Regions from separate parts of the Pseudorhizobium marinum genome, predicted to be linked through region 1. Evidence: riboswitches for the same ligand, from Rfam matches in the RefSeq annotation. Region 1 holds a riboswitch; the other holds the start of a gene.
What was found. A riboswitch is a leader RNA that binds a small molecule or an ion and turns the genes downstream of it on or off. The one in region 1 is predicted to bind S-adenosylmethionine.
Positions count from the first base shown of each region.

Region 2: it holds a riboswitch for S-adenosylmethionine, as region 1 does, so the genes downstream of both, EO99_RS0115060 (O-succinylhomoserine sulfhydrylase) here and metA (homoserine O-acetyltransferase MetA) in region 1, are expected to answer to the same signal.

Region 1 covers NZ_JMQK01000003.1:194,123-200,060, forward strand. Annotated here, with positions in the region: gene EO99_RS0104965 (aldose epimerase family protein) at 1-109, opposite strand, end outside; gene EO99_RS0104970 (vWA domain-containing protein) at 177-1,358, opposite strand; gene metA (homoserine O-acetyltransferase MetA) at 1,360-2,280, opposite strand; SAM riboswitch at 2,336-2,413, opposite strand; gene EO99_RS0104980 (AAA family ATPase) at 2,456-3,295, opposite strand; gene EO99_RS0104985 (thiamine diphosphokinase) at 3,392-4,045, shown strand; gene EO99_RS0104990 (ABC-F family ATP-binding cassette domain-containing protein) at 4,049-5,872, shown strand.
Region 2 covers NZ_JMQK01000012.1:260-6,197, forward strand. Annotated here, with positions in the region: partial or broken gene EO99_RS0115035 (dihydrodipicolinate synthase family protein) at 1-135, opposite strand, end outside; gene EO99_RS0115040 (ribonuclease activity regulator RraA) at 132-836, opposite strand; gene EO99_RS0115045 (hypothetical protein) at 967-1,158, opposite strand; tRNA gene EO99_RS0115050 (tRNA-Gly) at 1,283-1,356, opposite strand; gene EO99_RS0115055 (2'-deoxycytidine 5'-triphosphate deaminase) at 1,432-2,526, opposite strand; SAM riboswitch at 2,602-2,680, shown strand; gene EO99_RS0115060 (O-succinylhomoserine sulfhydrylase) at 2,727-3,911, shown strand; gene apaG (Co2+/Mg2+ efflux protein ApaG) at 4,072-4,464, shown strand; gene EO99_RS0115070 (Hsp33 family molecular chaperone) at 4,496-5,485, opposite strand; gene argF (ornithine carbamoyltransferase) at 5,653-5,938, opposite strand, start outside.

The sequences.
Region 1 (5,938 bases):
TAACCGCCCCCCAAGTCATGACATGCGCCGTCAGTCCGCCGCCGGAGATCCTCACTCGGTAGACGGTCTCACCCTTTGCCGTTGTTCCGAAAACTTCGCGCTCGACCATTTCAACCCCCAAATCAGTGCCGGCTGAACCTGATCGATTTGGGCGCCTCGCGCAACGGGCAAAGCGGCTAGCGGCCGAGCGCCCGCGTGGCCTGCTCCAGACCGCCGAGCGTCAGCGGAAACATCCGGTCGGAAACGATCCGCTGCAGCTGGAGGATCGACTGGGTGAACTGCCAATGCGCCTGCGGGACCGGGTTCAGCCAGACGCAGCGATGGAAATGATCCGTCATCCGCCGCATCCAGAGCTCGCCGGGTTCCTTGTTCCAGTGTTCGACGGACCCGCCGGCATGGGTGATTTCATACGGGCTCATCGAGGCGTCACCGACGAAGATGACGCGATAGTCACTGCCGAAGCCGTTGATGACCGTCTCCGTCGGCAGACGCTCGAAGCGCCGGCTGTTGTCCTTCCAAACGCTCTCGTAGAGGCAGTTGTGGAAGTAGAAATGTTCCAGATGGCGAAACTCACTCCGGGCGGCGGAAAACAGCTGTTCCACCGCCAGCACGTGATCGTCCATCGAGCCGCCGACATCGAAGAACATCAGGAGTTTGACGGCATTGCGCCGCTCCGGCCGCGTCTGGACATCGAGGTAGCCGTGCTGCGCGGTCGACTGGATCGTGCCGTCGAGATCGAATTCCTCCGTCGCCCCTTCCCGCACCCAGCGGCGCAGACGCCGCAGCGCGATCTTGATGTTGCGCGTGCCGAGTTCGACGCTGTCGTCGAGATCGGCAAACTCTCGCCTGTCCCAGACCTTGACGGCACGCCGGTTGCGGGAACGGTCCTGGCCGATCCGCACGCCTTCCGGATTGTAGCCATAGGCGCCGAAGGGGGAGGTTCCGGCGGTACCGATCCACTTCGAACCGCCCTGGTGGCGACCATCCTGCTCCGCAAGCCGCTGGCGCAGCGTCTCCATCAGCGCCTCGAATCCGCCCAGCGCGTCGACAAGGCGTTTTTCCTCCTCGCTCAGATAGCGTTCGGCAAGCTTTCGAAGCCACTCCTCCGGCAATGCCACCGGGTCGACCCCGGGGTCGCTAGCCAGCGACTGCAGCCCGCGAAAATGGGCGGCAAACACCTGGTCGAACCGGTCGATATGCCGCTCGTCCTTCACCAGGCAGGTTCGGGCAAGGAAATAGAAGGCCTCGACGTCGAAATCCGCCAGCCCCTGCTTCATCCCCTCCAGCAGCGACAGATACTCCCGCAGCGTGACGGGAAGCCTTGCAGCCTTCAACTTGAGGAAGAACGGGAGCAGCATCCTAGACCGATCCAATCTTCTCCAGCTGGTAGGGCGTCGACTGGTAGATCTCGTTGATCCAGTTTCCGAACAGGAGATGGGCATGGCTGCGCCAGCGGTTCTGCGGCGTCAGGGTGGTGTCGTCGTGCGGGAAATAATTGTGCGGCAGCTTGATTGGCACGCCGGCATTGACGTCCCGGAAATACTCCTCGGCCAGTGACGTGGAGTCGTATTCGACGTGGTTGAACATGTAGAGGCGGCGACCCTGCGCTTCTTCAACGAGGCAGACACCCATTTCCTCCGATTCCATCAGGATCTTCAGCTCCGGCACCTTGGCGATATCCTCGCGCCGCACCTCGGTCCACCGCGATACGGGCACCTGGAAGTCGTCGGAAAAACCGGTCAGGAACACGGAAGCTGGACACAGGTTGCGGTGGCGGTAGACCCCGAAGGCCTTTTCCTTGAGCTCGTGCTTCGGCACGCCGTGGAAGTGATAGATGGCGGCCATCGCGCCCCAGCAGACATTCATCGTCGAATGGACGTTGGTCGTCGTCCAGTCGAGGATCTGCTGCATCTCGTCCCAGTAGGTGACGCTCTCGTAGGGAAGCGTCTCCACCGGCGCACCGGTGATGATGAAGCCGTCGTACTTGCGGTGCTTCACCTCCTCCCAGGTCTCGTAGAAGGAGAGCAGGTGTTCCTCCGAGGTGTTCTTCGCCTTGTGTCCGCCGATCCGCACGAGCGACAGTTCGACCTGCAGCGGCGAGGCGCCCACGAGCCGTGCCATCTGCAACTCGGTCTTGATCTTGTTGGGCATGAGGTTGAGCAGGCCGATCTGCAGCGGGCGGATATCCTGCCGCACGGCGACCGTTTCGGTCATCACCCGCACGCCCTCCTGGACGAGGGTTTCGAAGGCGGGCAGCGTATCGGGAATCTTGATCGGCATCGCACACTCACAAAACAAGAAACCGGCCGCGAACAAATCGCAACCGGCGCGTGAAGGTGGAACTCGCGCGGCCCTTTAGCGACTTGTTTAACGTGGCTGCAAGCCGGCCGGCCAAATCACCACACAATATCGTTCAATTAAACTTCGAAGCAGCAAAGGTCAAGAAAAGAGGAGTCTAACGTTCGCGGCGCGCCATGAAGGCCAGGCGCTCGAAGAGGTGGACGTCCTGCTCGTTCTTCAGAAGCGCGCCGTGCAGCTTCGGCAGCGCGGTCCTGACATCGGCGCCCAGATCGGCGGGATCGATGTCGTCGGAGACCAGCAGCCGGATCCAGTCCAGAGCTTCCGAGGTCGAGGGCTTCTTGCGCAGGCCCGGCGTCTCGCGGATTTCGTAGAAGCGCGTCAGCGCCTGGCGGACGAGCGCCTGCTTGATGCCCGGATGATGGACCTCGACGATCCGCGCCAAAGTTTCGGGGTCGGGAAAGCGGATATAGTGGAAGAAGCAGCGGCGCAGGAACGCGTCAGGAAGCTCCTTCTCGTTGTTCGACGTGATGATCACGACCGGCCGGACCTTCGCCCTCACCGTCTCACCGGTCTCATAGACATGGAATTCCATCCGGTCGAGTTCCTGCAGCAGGTCGTTGGGAAACTCGATGTCCGCCTTGTCGATCTCGTCGATCAGGAGAACGGTCTTCTCCGGCGCCGTGAAGGCCTGCCACAGCTTGCCCTGGCGGATGTAGTTGCCCACGTCGTTGACGCGGGCGTCGCCGAGCTGGCTGTCGCGCAGCCGCGAGACCGCGTCGTACTCGTAGAGCCCCTGCTGTGCCTTCGTGGTGGATTTGACGTTCCACTCGATCAGCTGAAGTCCGAGCGCCGAGGCGATCTGCCGGGCGAGCTCTGTCTTGCCGGTGCCGGGCTCCCCCTTGACGAGCAAGGGCCGCTCCAGCTGGATGGCCGCGTTGACGGCGACCAGCAGATCCTTGTCCGCGATGTAGTCTGCCGTACCCTGAAACTGCATGCGATGCCCCTGTCGAAGTTGCCGGCAACGTAAAAGCTCGGTTTCGGCTGTGCAAGCGGCTTTCCCTCAGCCCCGGCTTTGCGATATGGGCTTCCCATGATCAAGACCACATTCACCATCCTGCTCGGCGGGGATTTGACCCTCACGGATCGACTGCAGTATGCGATTGCCGGAAGCCGCTTCATCGCGGCCGACGGCGGCATGCGGCATGCGAAGCCTCTGGGCGTGGAGCCGGAGCTCTGGGTGGGGGATTTCGACTCCACGCCGCCGGCGCTCGTCGAGGACTGGCCGCAGGTCGAGCGACATCCTTTCCCGGCGGCCAAGAACGAGACCGACGGCGAGATCGCCACCGCGGAGGCGCTGGCGAGAGGGGCACAGCGGCTGATCCTCGCCGGCGCCATGGGCGGCGAGCGCAGCGACCATGCGCTTCAGCATTTTCTCCATGCACTGCGCCTGGCCGAGCAGGGCGTCGATGTGCTTCTGACATCCGGCCTTGAGGAAGGGATGCCCCTGATGCCCGGACAGCCCAGAGTTCTCGACGTGCCAAAAAGCTCGATGTTCTCCGTCATCGGATTTTCCGATCTGGAAAACCTGACGATCACCAACGCCCGCTATCCGCTCGACAGGTATTCTTTGCCCTTCGGCTCCGCGCGCACCATATCCAATGTGGCTGAGGGCCCCGTCTCCCTGTCCATCGATCGCGGCAGGGCGATGATCCTGGCCCGCCCCTATGACCTGACTGGAGCCTGAACCTTGGCACCCCCGATCCTGAAACTCGACGATATCTTCCTCAGCTTCGGCGGCACGCCGCTTCTGGCGGGTGCCAACCTGCAGGTGGAGCCCGGCGACCGCATCTGCCTTGTGGGACGCAATGGCTCCGGCAAGTCGACGATGATGAAGATTGCCGCCGGCATGGTCGAGGCACAGTCCGGCGAAGTCTTCCGGCATCCCTCCGCCACCATCCGCTATCTTGAGCAGGCCCCGGATTTCGGCAGCTACCAGACGGTGCAGGCCTATGCCGAGGCGGGATTGGGCCCCGGCGACGACGCCTATCGCGTTACCTATCTGCTGGAGCACCTGGGCCTGACCGGCGAGGAGGACCCCAACCGGCTTTCCGGCGGCGAAGCCCGCCGGGCGGCACTGGCACGCGTCTTGGCGCCCGAGCCCGATATCCTCATGCTGGACGAGCCCACCAACCATCTCGACCTGCCGACGATCGAGTGGCTGGAAGACGAACTGCGCAAGACCCGCAGCGCGCTCGTGCTCATCTCCCACGATCGGCGCTTCCTGGAGAAGGTGTCGACCGCCACCGTCTGGCTCGACCGTGGTGTGTCGCGGCGTCTCGACCGCGGGTTCCAATACTTCGAAGCATGGCGCGACGAGGTGCTGGAGGCGGAGGAGCTGGAGCAGCACAAGCTTGGAAAGGCGATCGAACGGGAGGAGCACTGGCTGCGCTACGGCGTGACGGCGCGCCGCAAGCGCAACATGCGCCGCCTGGGCGAGCTCCAGACCATGCGCGCCGACTACCGCGGCCACAAGGGCGCTCAGGGCAGCGTGCAGGCGACGGCATCGGAAGGGCGCGAGTCCGGCAAGCTGGTCATCGAAGCCGAGATGATCACCAAGAGCTACGAGGAGCGCACCATCGTCGCGCCCTTCAGCATCCGCGTGCACCGGGGCGATTGCATCGGCCTCGTCGGCCCGAACGGCGCCGGCAAGACGACGCTCCTGAAGATGCTGACCGGACAGCTTGCGCCGGACACCGGTACCGTGAAGCTCGGCACCAATCTCGAGATCGCGACGCTGGACCAGAAGCGCGAGGATCTCGACCCGGAAGAAACGCTGTCCCAGTATCTGACCGACGGACGCGGCGAGACGCTTCTCGTCAACGGCGAGCAGCGCCATGTCGCGGGATACATGAAGGACTTCCTGTTCCAGCCGGAGCAGATCCGCACCCCGATCAAGAACCTCTCCGGCGGCGAGCGCGCCCGGCTGATGCTGGCGCGGATCATGGCGCGTCCCTCGAACCTGCTGATCCTCGACGAACCGACCAACGACCTCGACATCGAAACGCTCGACCTTCTGCAGGAGATCGTCTCCGGCTTCAGCGGCACCGTCATCCTCGTCAGCCACGATCGCGACTTCCTCGACCGCACGGTGACCTCGACCATAGCGCCCGCCACGCCGGATGCCCCCGATGGCCGCTGGATCGAATATGCCGGCGGCTATACCGACATGCTGGCTCAGCGCCGGGGCGCACAGGAAGAGCGGCGGCGCGTCGAAAAGCAGGAGAAGTCGAAGGCCGCAACGGCCGGACCCGCATCGGAGGCTCCCAGGAACAAGGTCAAGCTGTCCTTCAAGCAGAAGTTCGCGCTCGAGAACCTTCCCAAGGAGATGGCGAAGGTGGAAGCCGATATTGCCGCGCGAGAACAGAAGATGGCCGATCCCCAACTCTTCAGCAAGGACCCGGCGACCTTCAACAGGCTGGCGGCGGAGACGGAGAAGCTGCGCCAGGGCCTGACGCGGATGGAGGAAGAGTGGCTGGAGCTCGAGATGCTGCGCGAGGAGCTGGAGGGATAGGAGTTAACCCTCTGTTAGCCATAACGGGCGGCCATTTCGCTGCTTCTGCCGGAAACCGGAACAATC
Region 2 (5,938 bases), on a different contig from region 1:
GGTGATGCCGGTGCAGCCGCTCTCCTGATAGAAGTCCGTCAGCCGGTCGAGCGAGACCCGGTCGATCGAACCGTCCGGCAGGAAGGGCGTCGTGGCGATGGCGTAGACGCCCTTGGAGTCTGTCGTAAAGCTCATTGCGCGTCTTTCCAGGCCTGGTAGCGGGCCTTGGTCTCGGCATTCATCGGGTAGAGCCCGGGCAGCGCCACGCCACGATCGACCTCGGTCATGATCCAGGCTTCCATCCGTTCCTGCTCGGGGGCTTCCGCCAGCACCGCATCGAGCAGCTTTGCCGGGATCAGCACCGCGCCGTCCTGGTCGACCACGACGATGTCATCGGGAAAGACGGCGACGCCGCCGCAGGCGATCGGCTCCTGCCAGCCGACGAAGGTGAGACCGGCGACCGAGGGCGGCGCCGCGACGCCATTGCACCAGACGTCCATGCCGGTGCCGAGCACCCCTTCCGCGTCACGCACCACCCCGTCGGTCACCAGCGCCGCGACGCCGCGCTTGACCATGCGCGAGCAGAGGATGTCGCCGAAGATGCCGGCATCGAGCACGCCCATGGCATCGGCAACCGCCACGCAACCTTCCGGCATGGCCTCGATGGCGGCGCGGGTGGAGATCGGCGAGGCCCAGCTTTCCGGCGTCGCCAGATCCTCGCGCGCCGGCACGAAGCGCAGCGTGAAGGCAGGGCCGACGACGCGGGGCTGCCCGGGTTTCAGCGGCTTCGTGCCACGCATCCAGACGTTGCGGAGCCCCTTCTTCAGAAGCACGGTGGTCAGCGTGGCGGTGGAAACGCCCTTCAGCGTCTCGATGGTCTTCGGATCCAGCGGCATGAAATCTCCTCGCACTGCGGAAGGAGCGCTCTCCTTCACAGCCGGGATATTCTTCTGCGACCTTTCAAGCGTCAAGGAACGGAAACGGCTTTTCCGTCTCCTGCAGGGTCCGGAACCTACGGTCTCACCGTCATTCCTTGCTGGTGTCGTCCGCCGTCCGGTCGGTGTCGCCGTTCTGGAACATCCGCCGGTCGTCATCCGCCTCGCCGAGATCGAAGTTCTCGACCGGCTGGACGGGCGGATTGCCCGAAACGGCCGCCTCGTCCTCGGGGACGGGCTTTTTGCTGTCGCTGCTCGGTTTGCTGTGGGGCTGGTCGTTCATGGCATTCTCCCGATCGTGTCAAAGGACAACGATCGACCGCCGCAAATGTTCGCACCGTCACCCGGACCTGAGCAGGTAATTACAACGGCTGATACCTGTGCGGCGAGATCGGAAATGAGAAGGCTGGAGCGGGTGAAGGGAATCGAACCCTCGTCGTCAGCTTGGGAAGCTGCTGCTCTACCATTGAGCTACACCCGCGACGGCGGGCAGAGTTCACCCAGTTCGCCGCAACTGTCAAGCGTAGATCGATGACGGCGCGACGAGTGGCCTGCTTCACGCGAGGCGAAAATGCTTGGAGAGCTTCAGGCCCTGGGCCTGGTAGTTCGAGCCGAGGCCGACGCCGTAAAGCGCCTCCGGCGGGTCCTGCATGTACTCGTAGACGAGACGGCCGACGATCTGGCCGTCTTCCAGGATGAACGGCACTTCGTGGCTGCGCACCTCGAGCACGGCGCGACTTCCCCGGCCGCCCGCGGCCACATGGCCGAAGCCCGGGTCGAAGAAGCCGGCGTAGTGGACGCGGAATTCTCCCACCAGCGGATCGAAGGGCGTCATCTCGGCGGCATAGAGCGGCGGCACATGCACCGCCTCGCGCGACACGAGGATGTAGAATTCGTCCGGATCCAGCACCAGTTCGTTGCGGCCGCGGCTGAAGAGCGGTTCCCAGAAGTCGAAGACGTCGTGCTGCGCCTTCTTGTCGACATCGACGACGGCCGTATGGTGCTTGCCGCGGTAGCCGATCAACCCTTCCTTGTCCCCCGTCAGGTCGATCGACAGCGCGATGCCGCCACCACTGATGTTGGGTTCGCGCGAGGCCACCAGCGTTTCCGCCTCGTGCAGCTGCAAAAGTTCCGGCTCGCTCAGCACCGCATTGCCGGTGCGGAAGCGGATCTGCGACAGGCGCGAGCCGCGCCGCACGACGATCGGGAAGGTGCGCGGGCTGATCTCCAGGTAGAGCGGCCCGGAATAGCCGGCCGGGATCTTGTCGAACTCCTGGGCGTAATCGGTGATGACGCGCGTGAAGATGTCGAGGCGGCCGGTGGAGCTCTTCGGATTGGCCGAAGCCGACATCGTTGCCGGCAGGTCGAGGCTTTCCATCAGCGGCACGATGTAGACGCAGCCCGTTTCCAGGACCGCGCCTTCGGAAAGATCGATGACATGCAGTTTCAGCCTGTCCAGCTTGTCGGACACCAGGCTGTTGGGTCCCGGCATGAAGCTTGCCCGCACCCGGAAGGCCTTGGCGCCGAGCCGCAGGTCGAGGCTTGCCGGCTGCACCTGGTCGGCATCCAGCGCCCGTTCGGACAGGAGCCGTCCGCTTTCGAACAGCGCCGCAATGGCCCGGTCCGCCAGAATGCCCGTGGTCCTCGTCATGATCTTCTGTCCCCTGCGTGGCGCGACAAAACCAAATGGCGGCCATTGACGCAAGCAAAGACCGAGAGTAAGGCAGATTTATCCCGTGGTGATTTGGCCGGTCGGCTTGCAGCCACGTTAAACAAATGGCTAAAAAGACCGGGGTGAGACCGGTCTGCTTATGCACGGCCGGTTTTTTTGTGTTTGAAAGGTGCAAGCGCATGACCCAGAATTGGCGCCCCGCAACGCAGCTCGTCCACGGCGGCACGCTGCGGTCGCAATACGGTGAGACCTCCGAAGCGATCTACCTGACGCAGGGCTTCGTCTACGAGACGGCCGAGGCCGCCGAGGCCCGCTTCAAGGGCGAGAGCGAGGGTTTCATCTATGCGCGCTACGGCAGCCCCACCAACGACATGTTCGAGAAGCGCATGTGCATGCTGGAAGGCGCCGAGGAGGCTCGCGCCACGGCGTCCGGCATGGCAGCTGTTGCCGCTGCGATCCTCTGCCAGCTGAAGGCGGGCGACCATATCGTCGCTGCCCGCGCGCTGTTTGGATCCTGCCGCTGGGTGGTCGAGACGCTGGCGCCGAAATACGGCATCGAATGCACGCTCGTTGACGGCCGTTCGCTGGAAAACTGGGAAAAGGCGATCCGGAAGAACACCAAGGTCTTCTTCCTGGAGAGCCCGACCAATCCGACGCTGGAGGTGATCGACATCGCCGGCGTGGCGAAGCTTGCCAACCAGATCGGCGCCAGGGTCGTCGTCGACAACGTCTTTGCGACACCGCTCTTCCAGAAGCCGCTGGAGCTCGGCGCCCATATCGTCGTCTATTCGGCGACCAAGCATATTGACGGCCAGGGCCGCTGCCTCGGCGGCGTCGTGCTGTCCGACAGCGAATGGGTCGCGGAGCACCTGCAGGACTATTTCCGCCATACGGGTCCGGCCATGTCGCCGTTCAACGCCTGGACGCTCCTGAAGGGCATCGAGACGCTGCCGCTGCGGGTGCGCCAGCAGACGGAGAGTGCGGCCAAGATCGCCGATTTCCTCGCCGACCAGAAGAAGGTCGCGCGGGTGATCTATCCGGGACGGGCAGACCATCCGCAGGCCGACATCATCGCCAAGCAGATGACCGGCGGGTCGACGCTCGTCTGCCTGGAGCTGAAGGGCGGCAAGGAGGCGGCGTTCGCGCTGCAGAACGCGCTGGAGGTGGTGAAGATCTCCAACAACCTCGGCGACGCCAAGAGCCTGATCACCCATCCGGCGACCACGACGCACAAGAACCTGACGGACGAGGCCCGCGCCGAACTCGGCATTTCGGCGGGAACGCTGCGGCTCTCGGCAGGCATCGAGGACAGCCAGGATCTGCTCGAGGACTTCGCCCGCGCACTGGAGAAGGTGCCGGCCTGAGTACGGAGGATAACCGGAAGCGGTGTTAACGCTTCCGGTTATCCTTAACCTTCGAAATGTCCCGAAAACGGACGAACGGGCGCCCGTGTCGGTTTCAGTTTCCTTGACGCGCGCGGGAAGCTGTATGATACCGACTACAGTTCACTGAGAGCGCCGCGTCATGTATCGGGCCCGTACACGAGATATCGAAGTTGCCGTGGAAACCTATTACCTGGAGGAGCAATCCTGCCCGGAGGACAGCCGCTATGTCTGGGCCTACCACATCGTCATCGAAAACCATTCGGCGCTGACGGTCCGGCTGACACATCGCTACTGGCACATTACCGACCAGAGCGGTCTCGTCGACGAGGTCGAGGGACCGGGCGTCGTCGGGGAGCAGCCGAAACTGCGCCCCGGAGATACCTATGAATATTCCTCCGGCTGCCCGCTCGACACGCCCTCCGGCGTGATGTTCGGCCACTACCGGATGGAAACCGACGAAGGGGAAAGCTTCGACGTCGCGATCCCCGCCTTCTCCCTCGATTCCCCCGGCCTGCTGCGCGTTCTGAACTAGCAGGCGCTCGCCTCGGGCAGGACGGCCTGGATCAGGCTGTCTCGAACTCGTCCGCTCGATACTTGTAGGTGGTCGAGCAGAATTCGCAGGTGACGGCGACCTCGCCGTCCTCCAGGCTCTCCGTGATCTCCTCTGCGCTGAAACCATCCAGAACGCTCTTGATCTTGTCGCGCGAGCAGCTGCACTGGTCGGCGACCGCCTGCGGCTGGTAGACCCGCACGCCACGCTCGTGGAACAGCCTGAACAGCAGGCGCTCGATCGGCACCTGTGGATCGGTCAGTTCATCGGTGTCGATGGTTTCCAGCATCATCCTGGCTTCCGCCCAGGAATCATCGTCGGGCTGGTCATGTTCGCGCTCATCGCCATCGCCGCCGTGGAGATCGGGCAGGCGCATGCGGTCAGGCGCCTGCGGCAGGAACTGGGCAAGGATACCGCCGGCGCGCCAGTTGTGGCGTGGCTTGCCATCGGCATCGCGGTCTAGAAGCTCCGCCACGCCGAGGCGTACCTTCGTGGGGATCTGCTCGGACTGGCGGAAATAGACACCGGCAATCTCCTCCAGCGACGAACCGTCGAGCGGCACGATGCCCTGATAGGGATGCATGCCGCGGCCGTGGTCGATCGTGAAGGCCAGTACGCCTTCGCCCAGAAGGTCCTCCGGGGAGGTTTCACCGGAGGCAATCGCTGCTTCCAGGACCTCCTCGTCATAGCGGGCATAGGCGCGCAGGCTACCCGGCGTCGAGAAGTCCGCCACCAGCAGGTCGACAGGTCCGTCGCCCTTGGTCTGGATGGTGAACTTGCCCTCGAACTTCAGCGAGGTGCCCAGCAATGCAGTCAGAACGATAGCCTCTGCCAGCAGCCGCGCAACGGGGGCCGGATAGTCGTGCCGCGCCAGAATGGAATTCAGCAGCGGGCCAAGCTGAACGGCGCGGCCGCGCACATCCAACCCGTCGACCTGAAACGGGACGACCTTGTCGTCGCCGGCCAGATCCAGATCGGTGATTTCAACGGTGGCTTCCGCCATGGCTTGCTCCTTCGCGCCGACCAGTCCAGCTTCTACACAGGCGCAGGCTCGTGCGGAACCGCTGCGGTGCAAAAAGATGTCGGCAATGGGTGTGGGGCCGCCCGTCGGGGCGGCACTTGCGAAAGGCGACAGATGGGGTCGATTTTCGCGAAAATCAAGCCGGTTGCTCAGACGGCGCCGAAGCACCAGGCCAGGATGGACTTCTGCGCATGCAACCGGTTCTCCGCCTCGTCGAAAACCACCGACTGCGGGCCGTCGATCACCTCGTCCGTCACCTCTTCTCCACGATGCGCAGGAAGGCAGTGCATGAAGAGCGCATCCTTGCCCGCCTGCTTCATCAGCTGGGCGTTGACCTGGAACGGCTGGAAGACATTGTGACCGCGCGCCTTGTGCTCCTGGTTCATCGAGATCCAGGTGTCGGTCACGACACAGTCTGCGCCGGCAACCGCGCGC